One region of the Pseudomonas sp. P110(2024) genome, then DNA from elsewhere that is predicted to be linked to it. Evidence: predicted binding sites of a transcription regulator. Region 1 holds the regulator's gene; the other holds the start of a gene.
What was found. The regulator FliA, encoded in region 1, starts transcription of late flagellar genes. The targets are predictions, from matches to a motif close to CTAAAGTTTNNNNNNNNNNNGCCGNTAA.

Region 1 (9,844 bases):
GTTCGATCACCGTGCCGGCCAGCCATGGCCGTTGGCCACGCTGGCTGCGCCACTTGATCTCGTTCGGGTCCAGGCGCAACGAACGGCTGACCTGGTGCACGGCCAATCCCCATTCGTAGCCCTGGACTGAAATCACATACTGCAGGCCCTGGCGGAAATCGTCGCGGTAGCGGTCCGGCATCACCCAGCGCGCCGTGTCGAGCACCTTGAGGTTGCCCGCCTGGCAGGTGAGGATGCCGAGGAACCAGTCCGGCTGGCCGAACAGTGGCGTCAGCTCCTGGCCGGCCAGGGTGTAGATCGAGCCCAGACACACCAGCGGTACCGCCAGGGTCAGCCCGGCAACATCGAACAGCAGGCATTCGAACGGTTCGGCGGCCCAGTCCGGACGGCCATCGACGCTGGCCGGCGGTGTTGGCGCGGCGGGTGCCGCCGTCACATTCAGCTCCACCAACGGCGCCACGGGTTCGATGGCCTGGGTCTGGCTCAGGACCGGGATGCTGGCATCGGCCACCACCTCGGTCTCGACCATGGCGACCACCGGCTCCACCACCGGCGCGGCAGGCGGCAGCACGGTCGGCAGGACCTTGGCCTGCGGCTCGGCAAAGGGCCGCGCAGCAGGTGGGGTCGGAATTATCTGGCGCTGGGCGTCTCGGGCCTGTTCCTCGCGAACCGCTGCTTCGAAGTCATCGCCGGGGGCCTGCTCGACAGGCTCCACGACAGGCGTCTCCAACTCCGCCGGCAGCTCGAACGACTCGGTGGCCTCCTGCAGCAGCCCGTCGAGGTAGGACTGCAAGGCCATCTGTGGCTTGGTGGTGATCTGCCGAGCCTGGTTCATCACGCCACCTGCAATGCGGAACGGTAGGTGAGCAGATGCTTGAGCAGCGCCCGGTAGGCGACCACGCCACGGCTCTTGCCGTCGAACTGCGAAGGCGTGACGCCGTTGCGGCTGGCGTCTCGCAGACGCGTGTCCACCGGAATGTAGCCCTGCCAGACCTGGTCGCCATAGGTGTCACGCAGCACCTTCAAGGTGCCCAGCGATGCCTGGGTTCGGCGGTCGAACAGGGTCGGCACGATCTGGTAGGGCAATGCCTGCTTGCGCGAGCGATTGATCATGCCCAGGGTGCTGACCATGCGCTCCAGGCCCTTGACCGCGAGGAACTCGGTCTGCACCGGGATCACCAGCTGCTGGCTGGCGGCCAGGGCGTTGACCATTAGCACGCCTAGCAAGGGCGGGCTGTCGATCAGGGCAAAGTCGAAATCCTGCCACAGTTGCGCCAGACTCTTGGCGATCACCAGGCCCAGGCCACTCTGCCCCGGCGACTGGCGCTCGAGCACCGCCAGCGCGGTGCTCGACGGCAGCAGCGAGATGCGCTCGTCGCTGGTCGGCAGCAGCAGTTGGCCCGGCAAACCTTCGGGTACCGTGCCCTTGTGCAGGAACAGGTCGTAGCAGCTGTGCTCGAGCGCATCGGGGTTGTGCCCGAAGTAGCTGGTCATCGAGCCGTGCGGGTCGAGGTCGACCACGACCACGCGCTTGCCCGCCTCGGCCAGCAAGCCGGCCAGGGCGATGGTGGTGGTGGTCTTGCCGACGCCACCTTTTTGATTGGCTACTGCCCAGACTCTCATCGTGCGTTGCTTCCTCCCGGTATGGCCGCCTGCCCTGCCGGGAACGGTGTGAAATTCAGTGACGGGGATTTGACGAAATCAGCCCCCGGTCGACGGTGCTGGCGAGGCTGGTGCACTTTGTGTGCCAGCCCGGCGCATCGCAGCATCCGGGGTGGCATTGGCACTGCCACTGCCGGTCAGGCTGCGGCGTACCTCCAGGTTACGCGAGATCACCAACACCACCCGGCGGTTGCGCGCACGCCCGTCGGCAGTGTCGTTGCTGGCCACCGGCTGGTACTCCCCGTAACCCACCGAGGCCATGCGCGCCGGGTTGACCCCTTCCATCGCCAGCAACCGGACGATGCTCGCCGCCCGCGCCGACGACAGCTCCCAGTTGGTCGGGTACTGAGCGGTGCGAATCGGCAGGTTGTCAGTGAAGCCTTCGACGTGCACCGGGTTGGCGAACGGCCTGAGAATCTTCGCCACCTTCTCGATGATCTCGAAGGCGACATCGCTGGGCATGGCGTCGGCACTGGCGAACAGCAGCGAGGAGTTGAGCTCGATCTCCACCCACAGTTCGTTGCCGCGCACGGTCATCTGGTTGGACTTGATCAGGTCGCCGAAGGCGTCGCGGACATCGTCGGTGATGGTCTTGAGCGGGTCGGCGCTGGTCTGCGCCAGGCCCGCGTCGGTCTGCTCGCTGTCCTTGATCAGCGGCTCGGCGGGCTTGACGCTCAGCGGCCGCTCGTCACCGATAGGGATCGGCTTCATGCTGCGCTCGGGGTCATTGAAGACCCCGATCAGCGCCTGGGAAATCTGCTTGTACTTGCCCTCGTTGATCGACGAGATCGAATACATGACCACGAAGAAGGCGAACAGCAGGGTGATGAAGTCGGCGTACGAGACCAGCCAGCGCTCGTGGTTCTCGTGCTCTTCGATCTTGCGACGACGGGCCATGGCTTACTCCATGAAGCCTTGCAGCTTCAGCTCGATCGAGCGCGGGTTCTCGCCTTCGGCGATCGACAACAAGCCCTCGAGCAGCATCTCGCGATAGCGAGACTGACGCAGGGTGATGGCCTTGAGCTTGTTGGCGATCGGCAGCAGGATCAGGTTGGCGCTGGCCACGCCGTAGATGGTGGCGACGAAGGCCACGGCAATGCCGTTACCCAGCTGCGACGGGTCGGCCAGATTACCCATCACGTGGATCAGACCCATCACCGCACCGATGATGCCGATGGTCGGCGCATAGCCGCCCATGCTCTCGAACACCTTGGCGGCCTGGATGTCGCGGGCTTCCTGAGTCAGGAAATCGACTTCAAGTATGCTGCGGATGGCCTCGGGCTCGGCGCCGTCGACCAGCAGCTGCAGGCCTTTGCGCGCATAGGGATCGGGCTCGGCGTCGGCCACGCCCTCCAGGCCCAGCAGGCCCTCCTTGCGTGCCGTCAGACTCCAGTTCACCACCCGGTCAATGCCACCGGGCAGGTCCACCCGCGGCGGGAAGAAGATCCAGCCCACGATCTGCAGAGCGCGCTTGAACGCCGACAGCGGCGACTGCAACAACGCCGCCGCCAGGGTACCGCCCAGCACGATCAATGCCGCCGGGCCGTTGATCAGCGCACCGACGTGGCCGCCCTCGAGGAAATTGCCGCCAACGATGGCGACAAAAGCGAGGATCAGGCCGATTAGGCTCAACACATCCATCAGATGCACGCCTCGACCAGGTGCTTGCCGATCTCGTCCAGGCTGTACACGGCATCGGCCAGGTTGGCCTTGACGATGGCCATGGGCATGCCGTAGATCACGCAACTGGCCTCATCCTGCGCCCACACGGTGCTGCCACCCTGCTTGAGCAGGCGTGCGCCCTCGCGACCGTCGGCGCCCATGCCGGTGAGCACCACCGAGAGCACCTTGTCGCCATAGGACTTGGCGGCGGAGCCGAAGGTGATGTCGACACAAGGCTTGTAGTTCAGGCGCTCGTCGCCCGGCAGGATCTTCACCGTGCCACGGCCGTCGACCATCATCTGCTTGCCACCCGGGGCCAGCAACGCCAAGCCCGGACGTAACACGTCACCGTCCTCGGCTTCCTTGACGCTGATCTTGCACAGCTTGTCCAGGCGCTCGGCGAAGGCCTTGGTGAAGGCCGCCGGCATGTGCTGGATCAGAACGATCGGCGCCGGGAATCCGGCGGGCAGTTGGGTCAATACCCGCTGCAGCGCCACCGGGCCACCGGTGGAGGTGCCGATGGCGACCAGCTTGTAGGGCTTGCGCTTGGGCGCCGGCGAATGCGCGGCGGCCGGTGCCGCGGCGCGGGCCGGAGCCGCCGTGCGCACGGGCGTGGTACTGGCGAAGCTGCTGGCCGGCGCATGACTATTGGCCGGAGCCGGCGCGGCGGCGGGCGCCGGGCTGGAATAGGCGCTGAAACGGCGGTTGCTGCGCGAGATGGTATGGACCTTCTCGCACAGCAGCTGCTTGACCTTTTCCGGGTTGCGCGAGATGTCCTCGAAGTTCTTCGGCAGGTAGTCGACCGCACCGGCGTCCAGGGCGTCGAGGGTGACGCGGGCGCCTTCATGGGTCAGCGAGGAGAACATCAACACCGGCGTCGGGCAGCGCTGCATGATGTGCCGCACCGCAGTGATACCGTCCATCATGGGCATTTCATAGTCCATGGTGATGACATCGGGCTTGAGCGCCAGCGCCTGGTCGATCGCTTCCTTGCCGTTGGTCGCGGTGCCCACGACCTGGATCGTCGGGTCCGCCGAGAGAATTTCCGAGACACGGCGGCGGAAGAAACCGGAATCATCCACCACCAGGACCTTGACTGCCATAAACACTCCATTAGGCGGCGCACCCGCCAGGGCGCGCCACCGAAATCAAATACGCCGGGCGGCGTAACGCTTGAGCATGCTCGGAACGTCGAGGATCAGCGCGATCCGGCCGTCACCGGTGATGGTCGCGCCGGACATGCCCGGGGTGCCCTGCAGCATCTTGCCCAGCGGCTTGATCACCACCTCTTCCTGGCCAACCAACTGGTCGACCACGAAGCCGATGCGCTGGGTACCGACCGACAGGATCACCACATGACCTTCGTGCTGCTCCTCATGCTCGTGGTCCTGGACCAGCCAGCGCTTGAGGTAGAACAGCGGCAGCGCCTTGTCGCGCACGATCACCACTTCCTGGCCGTCGACCACGTTGGTGCGCGACAGGTCGAGGTGGAAGATCTCGTTGACGTTGACCAGCGGGAAGGCGAACGCCTGGTTGCCGAGCATTACCATCAGGGTCGGCATGATCGCCAGGGTCAGCGGCACCTTGATGACGATCTTCGAGCCCTGGCCTTTGGCCGAGAAGATGTTGATCGAGCCGTTGAGCTGGGAAATCTTGGTCTTCACCACGTCCATGCCGACGCCGCGGCCGGACACGTCGGAGATCTCGGTCTTGGTCGAGAAGCCCGGGGCGAAGATCAGGTTGTAGCAGTCCGACTCGCTCAGGCGATCGGCCGCGTCCTTGTCCATCAGGCCCTTTTCCACGGCCTTGGCGCGCAGGATGCTCGGGTCCATGCCCTTGCCGTCGTCGGAGATCGACAGCAGGATGTGGTCACCCTCCTGCTCGGCGGACAGCACCACCCGGCCCATGCGCGACTTGCCGGAGGCCTCGCGCTCGTCAGGCATCTCGACGCCGTGGTCAACGGCGTTGCGCACCAAATGCACCAACGGGTCGGCCAGGGCTTCCACCAGGTTCTTGTCGAGGTCGGTCTCTTCACCGACCAGCTCCAGGTTGATCTCTTTCTTGAGCTGGCGGGCCAGGTCGCGAACCAGGCGCGGGAAGCGGCCGAAGACTTTCTTGATCGGCTGCATGCGGGTCTTCATGACCGCGGTCTGCAGGTCGGCGGTGACCACGTCGAGATTGGACACGGCCTTGGACATGGCCTCGTCGCCGCTGTTGAGCCCCAGGCGCACCAGGCGGTTACGCACCAGCACCAGTTCGCCGACCATGTTCATGATCTCGTCCAGACGCGCGGTATCGACCCGCACGGTGGTTTCCGCTTCGCTGGCGCCATGCTTCTCGGCGGCCGGCGCAGGAGCGCGAGCCGGGGCGGCAGGCTTGGCGGCCGCAGCCGGTGCCGCGGCGGGCGCAGGAGCCGGCTTGGCAACGGGCTTGACCTCGGCCTTGGCCGCGACAGGCGCGGCGACGGCGGCAGGCGCCTCGGCGGTGACCGCGTCACTGGAGAACTTGCCCTTGCCGTGCAACTGGTCGAGCAGGGCCTCGAATTCGTGTTCGCTGATGCTCTCGTCGCCCGCGGCGGGTGCCGCGCTGGCCACTGGCGCGGCGGCGCCTGGCAGTGCGTCGACGGCAAAAGTACCTTTGCCGTGCAACTGGTCGAGCAGCGACTCGAACTCATCGTCGGTGATCTCGTCGCTGGCCGGAGTGGCTGGCGCAGGCGCGCTGACGGCGGCATCGGCCGAGAACTGGCCCTTGCCGTGCAGCTGGTCGAGCAGCGACTCGAACTCGGCATCGGTGATCTCGTCACCGCCGCCGCTGATTTCTTCACCCTGCAGTTGCTCATGAACCTGAGCTTCAGCCTTGACCGCATCGAGCGAGTCGAGCAGTTGCTCGAACTCGGTATCGGTGATGTCGGGCTCGGCAGCCGGGGCTTCGACCACGGGCGCCGCCTCGACCACCGGGGTCGGGGCTTCGGCGCCACCGGGCTCGGCCAAGCGCGACAGCGCCGCCAGCAGCTCCGGCGTGGCCGGCGTGACATCGGTACGTTCGCGCACCTGGCCGAACATGCTGTTGACCGTGTCGAGGGCCTCGAGCACCACGTCCATCAGTTCCGCGTCAACCCGGCGCTCACCTTTGCGCAGGATGTCGAACACGTTCTCGGCAATGTGGCAGCACTCCACCAACTCATTGAGCTGAAGGAAGCCGGCGCCCCCTTTTACAGTGTGGAAACCGCGGAAAATCGCATTGAGCAGGTCCGCGTCATCGGGCCGGCTTTCCAGCTCGACCAATTGCTCGGACAGTTGCTCGAGGATTTCGCCGGCTTCTACCAGGAAATCCTGGAGGATTTCTTCATCGGCGCCGAAGCTCATTAAACGTGCTCCTTAAAAACCCAGGCTGGACAACAGATCGTCGACATCGTCCTGGCTGGACACGACGTCTTCACGCTTATCGGCATGAATCTGCGGACCTTCACCCCGAGTCGGATGTTTTTCTTGATCTTTTTCAGCGCGCAGCTGCTGGTGGTCATGTTCGATCCCGGCAAAGCGGTCGACCTGGCTTGCCATCAGCACGAGCTTGAGCAGATTGCTTTCGACTTCGGTGACCAGCGCGGTCACCCGTTTGATCACCTGGCCGGTGAGATCCTGATAATCCTGGGCCAGGACGATATCGTTGAGATGGCCGGCGACCTTCTGATTACCTTCGGCGCTGTGCGTCAGAAAACTGTCCACACGCTTGACCAACTCACGGAATTCCGGCGCTGCCACCTCACGGCGCATGAACCGCTGCCAATCGGCGGACAGGCTCTGGGCCTCGGCGGCGAGGTCGTTGAGCACCGGGGTGCAGGCCTCTGCCAGGTCCATGGTGCGGTTGGCCGCACCTTCGGTGAGGCGAACCACGTAGGAGAGGCGTTCAGTGGCGTCGGTAATCTGCGACACTTCCTCGGCCTGCGGCATGGACGGGTCGATCTGGAAGTTGACGATTGCACTGTGCAGTTCGCGAGTAAGCTTGCCGACTTCCTGATACAGCCCGCGATCGCGGGTCTGGTTCAGTTGGTGGATCAGCTGTACCGCATCACCGAACCGGCCGCGCTCGAGGCTCTCGACCAGTTCCTGGGCATGCTTCTTAAGGGTTGATTCGAACTCACCCAAAGAGTTGTTGGTTGACTCCATTGCGCCCCCCAGACGTGACTCAGCCGTTGACGCGTTCGAAGATCTTTTCGATCTTTTCTTTCAGCGCCACGGCGGTGAAAGGCTTGACCACGTAGCCGTTGACGCCGGCCTGGGCAGCTTCGATGATCTGCTCGCGCTTGGCTTCTGCGGTGACCATCAGTACCGGCAGGTGCTTGAGGCGCTCGTCCGCGCGAACAGCACGCAGCAGGTCGATACCGGTCATGCCCGGCATGTTCCAGTCGGTTACCAGGAAGTCGAAGTGTTCGCTGGTGAGCATCGGCAGTGCCGTGTTGCCGTCATCAGCCTCCTTGACGTTGGTGAAACCCAGGTCACGCAACAGGTTCTTGATGATCCGCCGCATCGTCGAAAAGTCGTCAACGATGAGGATTTTCATGTCTTTGTTCAATTAGACCTCCAAGCAGTCTTAAACGCGCTCGGCGCCGAGCGCGCACTCAATCAATTCGGCACCACAAAAAAACGACTGCATCAAACCTGGTTCAACGCGCCCGCCATTCCCCCAGGCGGCTGCGCAGACGCGCCGCGCACTGGCTGTGCAACTGGCTGACACGCGATTCGCTGACCCCCAGGACCTCACCGATTTCCTTGAGGTTCAGCTCTTCGTCGTAGTACAGCGCCAGGACCAGGCGCTCGCGCTCCGGCAGGTTGGCAATCGCATCGGCCAGGGCGGCCTGGAAGCGCTCGTCCTCCAGGTCCCGCGATGGCTCCAGCTGGCCGCTGGCTCCGTCCTCGTGCAGCCCCTCGTGTTCGCCGTCCTGCAGCAGGTCGTCGAAACTGAACAGGCGACTGCCCAAGGTGTCGTTCAGAATCCCGTAGTAATCATCGAGACTCAATTGGAGTTCGGCAGCAACCTCGTGATCTTTAGCGTCGCGCCCTGTCTTTGCTTCAACACAGCGAATCGCGTCGCTGACCATACGCGTGTTGCGGTGCACCGAGCGCGGTGCCCAGTCGCCCTTGCGCACTTCGTCGAGCATGGCGCCGCGGATGCGGATGCCGGCGTAGGTTTCGAAGCTGGCGCCCTTGCTGGCGTCATACTTGTTGGCCACTTCCAGCAGGCCGATCATCCCAGCCTGGATCAGGTCCTCGACCTGGACGTTGGCCGGCAAACGCGCCAGCAGGTGGTAGGCGATGCGCTTGACCAGCGGCGCGTAGCGCTCGATCAGCTCGTACTGAGCGTCCTTGGCGGCCTTGCTGTACATCTTGAAACCGCTCGCGTTCATAGCACCGGCCCTGCACTGGTGGGCTGCACCAGGCGCTCGACGAAGAATTCCAGGTGTCCGCGCGGGTTGGCAGGCAGCGGCCAGCTGTCGACCTTCTGCGCAATGGCCTTGAAAGCCAGCGCGCACTTGGACCGCGGGAAGGCCTCGTATACAGCCCGCTGCTTCTGCACGGCCTTGCGCACACATTCGTCGTACGGCACGGCACCGACGTATTGTAGGGCGACGTCAAGGAAACGATCCGTGACCTTGGTCAACTTGGCGAACAGGTTGCGCCCTTCCTGCGGGCTCTGGGCCATGTTGGCCAGCACGCGGAAGCGATTCATCCCGTAGTCGCGGTTGAGCAGCTTGATCAGGGCGTAGGCGTCGGTGATCGAGGTAGGCTCGTCGCACACCACCAGCAGCACCTCCTGGGCGGCGCGGACGAAGCTGACTACCGAGTCACCAATACCCGCAGCGGTGTCGATCACCAGCACGTCGAGGTTGTCGCCGATCTCGCTGAAGGCCTGGATCAGGCCGGCATGTTGGGCTGGCGCCAGGTGCACCATGCTCTGGGTGCCGGAAGCCGCCGGGACGATGCGCACACCGCCAGGCCCCTGCAGCAGCACATCGCGCAGCTCGCAGCGACCCTCGATGACATCGGCCAGGGTACGCTTGGGCGTGAGCCCCAGCAGAACGTCGACATTGGCCAGGCCCAGGTCGGCGTCCAGCAACATGACCCGGCGGCCGAGCTCGGCTAACGCCAGAGACAGGTTCACTGAAACGTTAGTCTTGCCGACGCCACCTTTGCCACCGGTCACGGCGATCACCTGTACGGGATGCATGCTACCCATGTCTGTTCTTTACCTTGTCTCGCTTGGACCCAGGCCACATGAGGGGCTGAACGTTCAAGGCCACGGTACGGCCGGGCAACCCCATGATGTAGGTACTTTGCACAGTATTCACCCTCAACCCGCACGCTTGCCAGGGTTGTGGTAGAGATCAGCGAACATGTCGGCCATGGCCTCGTCGCTGGGCTCGTCCTGCAACTGCACACTGACCGCGCGACTCACCAGCTGGTGCTTGCGCGGCAGTTGCAGGTCGTCAGGAATGCGCGGCCCATCGGTCAGATAGGCCACC
Region 2 (4,390 bases), on a different contig from region 1:
GAACCCACACCCATCTTGTTGGAAGTAATCACCAGACGCGAACCCGAGGCGTCAGTTAGAACGTTGGCACTCAAGCCTGCGGTACCGAACTGGCTGTTGATCGCCTCGCGCACTTGCTGCAGCGTAGCGCCCGGCGGGATGCTGACGTCGTGGGCCTTGCCATTCTGGGTAATGGTCAGTTTGGTCGAGGTGGTCCCCGGGTTGATCACGCTATCCGCGCCGCCAGCGTACACCTTGGTGGACACCTTGGAAGCCGATGCCAGCTGGGTCACAACCAGGTTGAAGGAACCATTGGCCGCTCCAGCACCAGCGGTGATGGTCGCAACCTTCTCATCCGAGGACTTCAACGCCAGACCACCGAAGCTGTTGTCGTTGGTCATGCTGGTCAACGCGCCACGGAAGGCATCCAGGGCCGCCTGGATCTTGCCGATCGAGGACAACGTGGTGGTTGCCTTCAGTGTCTGGGTGTTGATCTGTGCCTGTTTCGGCGCCTTCTGCGCGTCCACCAGGGACTTCACAATCGCCTGGGTATCGATGCCCGAACCGATACCGCTGACTGTTGAACCTGCCATCATTGCTCTCCTTGTTCGGTAGCTGCCGGGTCCTTGACGACTACACACATCAAATGACCGACAGCAACAAAAATCATGCCAGCTTAAGCCTTGCCATCAAACAGCAGGCTGCCAGCTTCGCTGAGGCTTTGTGCCAGCTTCAGCGCCGTTTCCGACGGGAGCTGGCGGATCACATCACCGGATTCGGTGGCGATCACCTTGACCACGACCCGGCCGGTGGAATCATCGATTGAAAAATCCAGCTTGCGCTGGCTCGACTGGACGAAATCGCGGATCTCGCCAACCGCCTTCTCCAGGTCCTCGCGGGTGTGCGGCTTGTCATCGACGGCCGCGGCTTCCGGCACCTTGGCAGGCACCAGCGGGTCCTTGGCAGTCGTCACTGCCTGAGGCAGCACCGGAGGATACACCTGGTTCAGCTTGACACTCATGTCCATGCTTCGAACTCCTCATGTCAAAAAAGCGAAAGGGCACGTAAACGCGCCCTTCCACCTCTTACTCAGGCGCCTGAATTACTGGAGCAGTTTCAGGACCGAGGATGGCAGCTGGTTAGCCTGCGACAGGATCGCGGTCGAAGCCTGCTGCAGAGTCTGCTGCTTGGTCAGCTCTGCAGTTTCCGAAGCGAAGTCCACGTCCTGCACGGTCGAACGGGCAGCGGTGGAGTTCTTCTGGATGTTCTGCAGGTTGTCAACGGTGGTGGTCAGACGGTTCTGGGTAGCACCCAGGCCCGAACGGACGCTGTCGATCGAACCGATGGCCTTGTCGATAACGGCCAGGGCGTTCTGAGCCTTGGTGGCGTCGGTGACGTCGGTTTGCGAGATGGTGGTCTTGGCGGAGGTAACGGTCGCAGCACCGAACAGATCAGTAGCGCCGCCCAGCGAGAAGCCCTTGGCCGAGTCCAGGGAGATCTGGCCGGTCACCACAATGGCAGCACCACCCAGAGCAGCACCAGCAGCGAAGTTGCCGGAGCCGTCTTTGGCAGCGATCGAGATGTTCGTCTGGGCGTTGGCGTCAGCAGCCGAGAAGTTGATGTTCTCGCCGGTGTCCGACTTGATGCTCAGGGTTTGTTTGGCTTCGTCGTAGTTGACGCTGATGCCCAGTTTGGCGGCGTTGGATTTCAGCTGGTCAGCCAGGCCTTTCTGGTCGGTCACACCAACGAAGTCAACAGTACCGCTCGAACCGACGGACAGCTTGAAGTTGGATGGAGTGGCAGCGGTAACGTCCAGCTTAACTTCAGTGCTGGCGGTTGCAGTCAGACCACCGATCGAACCGTTCAGGTTGCTGGCGATTTGCTTGGCGGAAGCGCCAGCAGCGTAGGCGACAGTGGCGGTCTGGCCGTTACCGGTAACGGACAGGCTACCTGCGGCAACGCCGCCTGCGCTTGGAGCGATCGCGGTGCTCTTGACCTGCTGGGAACCGATGTTGCTGGCAGCAACGTTTTCCAGGGTCAGGTTGATGGTTTCGTTGGCGTTGGCGCCGACCTGGATGGCCTTGGTGCCGTAGGAGCCGTCCAGCAGCTTCTGGCCACCGAAGGTGGTGGTTTCCGAGATACGGTTCAGCTCGGCGGTCAGAGCCTGGTATTCGTCGTTGTTCGACTTACGGTCGTCGGCGCTCAGGGAGCCAGTGGCCGAGGACAGGGCCAGGGTACGCATTTTCTGCAGGATGTCGGTCGAAGCCTGCATTGCGCCTTCGGCGGTCTGGGCGATCGAGATACCGTCGTTGGCGTTCTTAACTGCCTGGCCCAGGCCGTTGATCTGGCTGGTCAGACGGTTGGCGATCTGCAGGCCGGCAGCGTCGTCTTTGGCGCTGTTGATGCGCAGGCCGGAAGACAGGCGCTGCATCGAAGTGGTCTGGGCGCTGCTGGCCTTGTTCAGGTTAACTTGAGTAGTAACCGAAGCAATGTTGGTGTTTACAGTTAAAGCCATGACGAAATCCTCGTTGGATGGGTACTGCGGCTTCCGGCCCTGGCATCCGCCGGGTATGGCCTAGAGAACCTTCGTAATGGTTATCGTCGTCTGCGTGGGTTGCTTGAGGGCATTTTCGAAAAAAAAATGCCATCACCCCGCCACCCCCATGAAATCAGGGGGTTATTGATTTGGCGGTTGCCGATCAGCGGCTGCTTTGCAGCCCATCACGGGGCAAGCACGCTCCTACAGGGCGATCTTCCACGCATAAAAAAACGCCTGACGGGGCACGCCAGGCGTTTTATTCGAGGTCTTCGCGAATCAGCCGCGATAGAGAATCGCCGAACCCCACGAAAGGCCCACGCCAAAGCCGCTGATGGCAACGCGCTTCCAGCTACTGTCGAACATGTGCTTCTGCAGCAGCAGCGGCACACTGGAGGACACGGTATTGCCAGTCTCGAGCATGTCCTTGACGAACTTCTCCGGATGCTGCTCCTCGAAGCGTCGCGCCACGGCATCGACAATTGCCGCACTGCCCTGGTGGATGCAGAACGCATCGATGTCCGAGGACTGCAGGCCACTGGCCGCCAGCAGCTCATGCAGGTGCGCCGGCACCTTGACCAGGGCGAAGTTGAACACCTGGCGACCGTTCATGAAGAAGGTGCCGTCGCTGACTTTGAGGTGCTCGGCACCCGAGCCATCGGTGCCGAAACGCGCCTCGCCCAACTGCCAGACGGCGTTCTCGCCCATCCAGGTGGCCGTGGCGGCGTCACCGAACAGCATGGTGGTGTTGCGATCTTCCGGGTCGACGATCTTCGAATACGGATCGGCGGTGATCAGCAGGCCGTTCTTGAGCCCTGCCGCCTGCATGAAGCCCTTGATGGCGTACAGACCGTACACATAGCCGGAGCAGCCCAGCGACACGTCGAAGGCCGCCACGCGGGTCGACAGGCCCAGCTTGTTCTGGACAATCGCCGCAGTGTGCGGCAGGCCTTCTTCGTCACCGTTCTGGGTGACGACGATCAGCACATCGATCGACTGCGGGTCCAACTCCGGGTTGTTGGCGAACAACGCCCGGGCCGCCTCCACGCACAGATCGGACGTTTCCTGCTCCTCAGCCTTGCGCGGCAGGAAGGAAGCGCCGATCTTGCCGAACATGAACTCTTCGTCCTTGCCGAACTTCGCACCCTGGACGTAGTTGTCCAGGCCAGCGGTGGGCACGTAACTCGCGATGCTTTTGATGCCAATCATTCTGGCTTCCCAATGAAAACAGCCAAAGACCGCCACTCGATGAATTGAGGGCGCCGACTACCGGCGTCAAGGGCAATGCGCCCTGGACAGGCCGACATCAGGCCTGCCCTCTGCGTACCGGTAACAAAATGCTGCAGCAACTGCCGCATAGAATACAGGGAAGATGCACGATTTGACTCATTAGTCACAGTCAATTATCGCCAAACCCCTGCCACCACCGCGCGCCAGACACGAAAAAGCCCCGGCAGCATGGCGCTGGCCAGGGCTTTCCTGAGGCGGATCGCGATCAGAGCTTGTTGAACAGGCTCAGTTGCGAAATACGCGAGAAGGCCAGCTGGGAAGCTTCGAGCATGGCCTGCTGCAGGGTCAGCATGATCGAGGCGTCGGCCATGTCGGTGTTGCCGATGGCATCCTGGGTGACCTTGTTGGCCGTGCTCAGGCTGGTGTTTTCCTGGCGCTGGATATCGAGCGAGTTGCCACGAGCACCGATCGAACCACGGGTGATATCCACCTGCTCGCGGGCACTGGCCAGGTTGGCCACAGCCGAGGCTACGGCGTTCTTGATGGCGGTATTGTCGCCCGAGGTGCCTGGCGGCGCATCCAACGCCGCACGCAGCTGGCTGATGGTCTCCAGCACGCTCTGGTTCTGGTGGTTGTTGGCATTGA

Region 2: AC25ND_RS20875 (flagellin N-terminal helical domain-containing protein) is a predicted target of FliA. The motif match lies at 2,575-2,602, and genes of this name have one in related genera.

Annotation. Positions count from the first base shown of each region.
Region 1 covers NZ_JBLIYT010000007.1:193,128-202,971, forward strand. Annotated here, with positions in the region: gene AC25ND_RS13240 (CheW domain-containing protein) at 1-835, opposite strand, end outside; gene AC25ND_RS13245 (ParA family protein) at 835-1,623, opposite strand; gene motD (flagellar motor protein MotD) at 1,702-2,559, opposite strand; gene AC25ND_RS13255 (flagellar motor protein) at 2,563-3,303, opposite strand; gene AC25ND_RS13260 (protein-glutamate methylesterase/protein-glutamine glutaminase) at 3,303-4,427, opposite strand; gene AC25ND_RS13265 (chemotaxis protein CheA) at 4,473-6,689, opposite strand; gene AC25ND_RS13270 (protein phosphatase CheZ) at 6,702-7,490, opposite strand; gene AC25ND_RS13275 (chemotaxis response regulator CheY) at 7,510-7,884, opposite strand; gene fliA (RNA polymerase sigma factor FliA) at 7,988-8,728, opposite strand; gene fleN (flagellar synthesis regulator FleN) at 8,725-9,558, opposite strand; gene flhF (flagellar biosynthesis GTPase FlhF) at 9,673-9,844, opposite strand, start outside.
Region 2 covers NZ_JBLIYT010000013.1:139,352-143,741, reverse strand. Annotated here, with positions in the region: gene fliD (flagellar filament capping protein FliD) at 1-572, opposite strand, end outside; gene AC25ND_RS20880 (flagellar protein FlaG) at 656-1,006, opposite strand; gene AC25ND_RS20875 (flagellin N-terminal helical domain-containing protein) at 1,082-2,494, opposite strand; gene AC25ND_RS20870 (ketoacyl-ACP synthase III) at 2,795-3,724, opposite strand; gene AC25ND_RS20865 (flagellar hook-associated protein 3) at 4,011-4,390, opposite strand, start outside.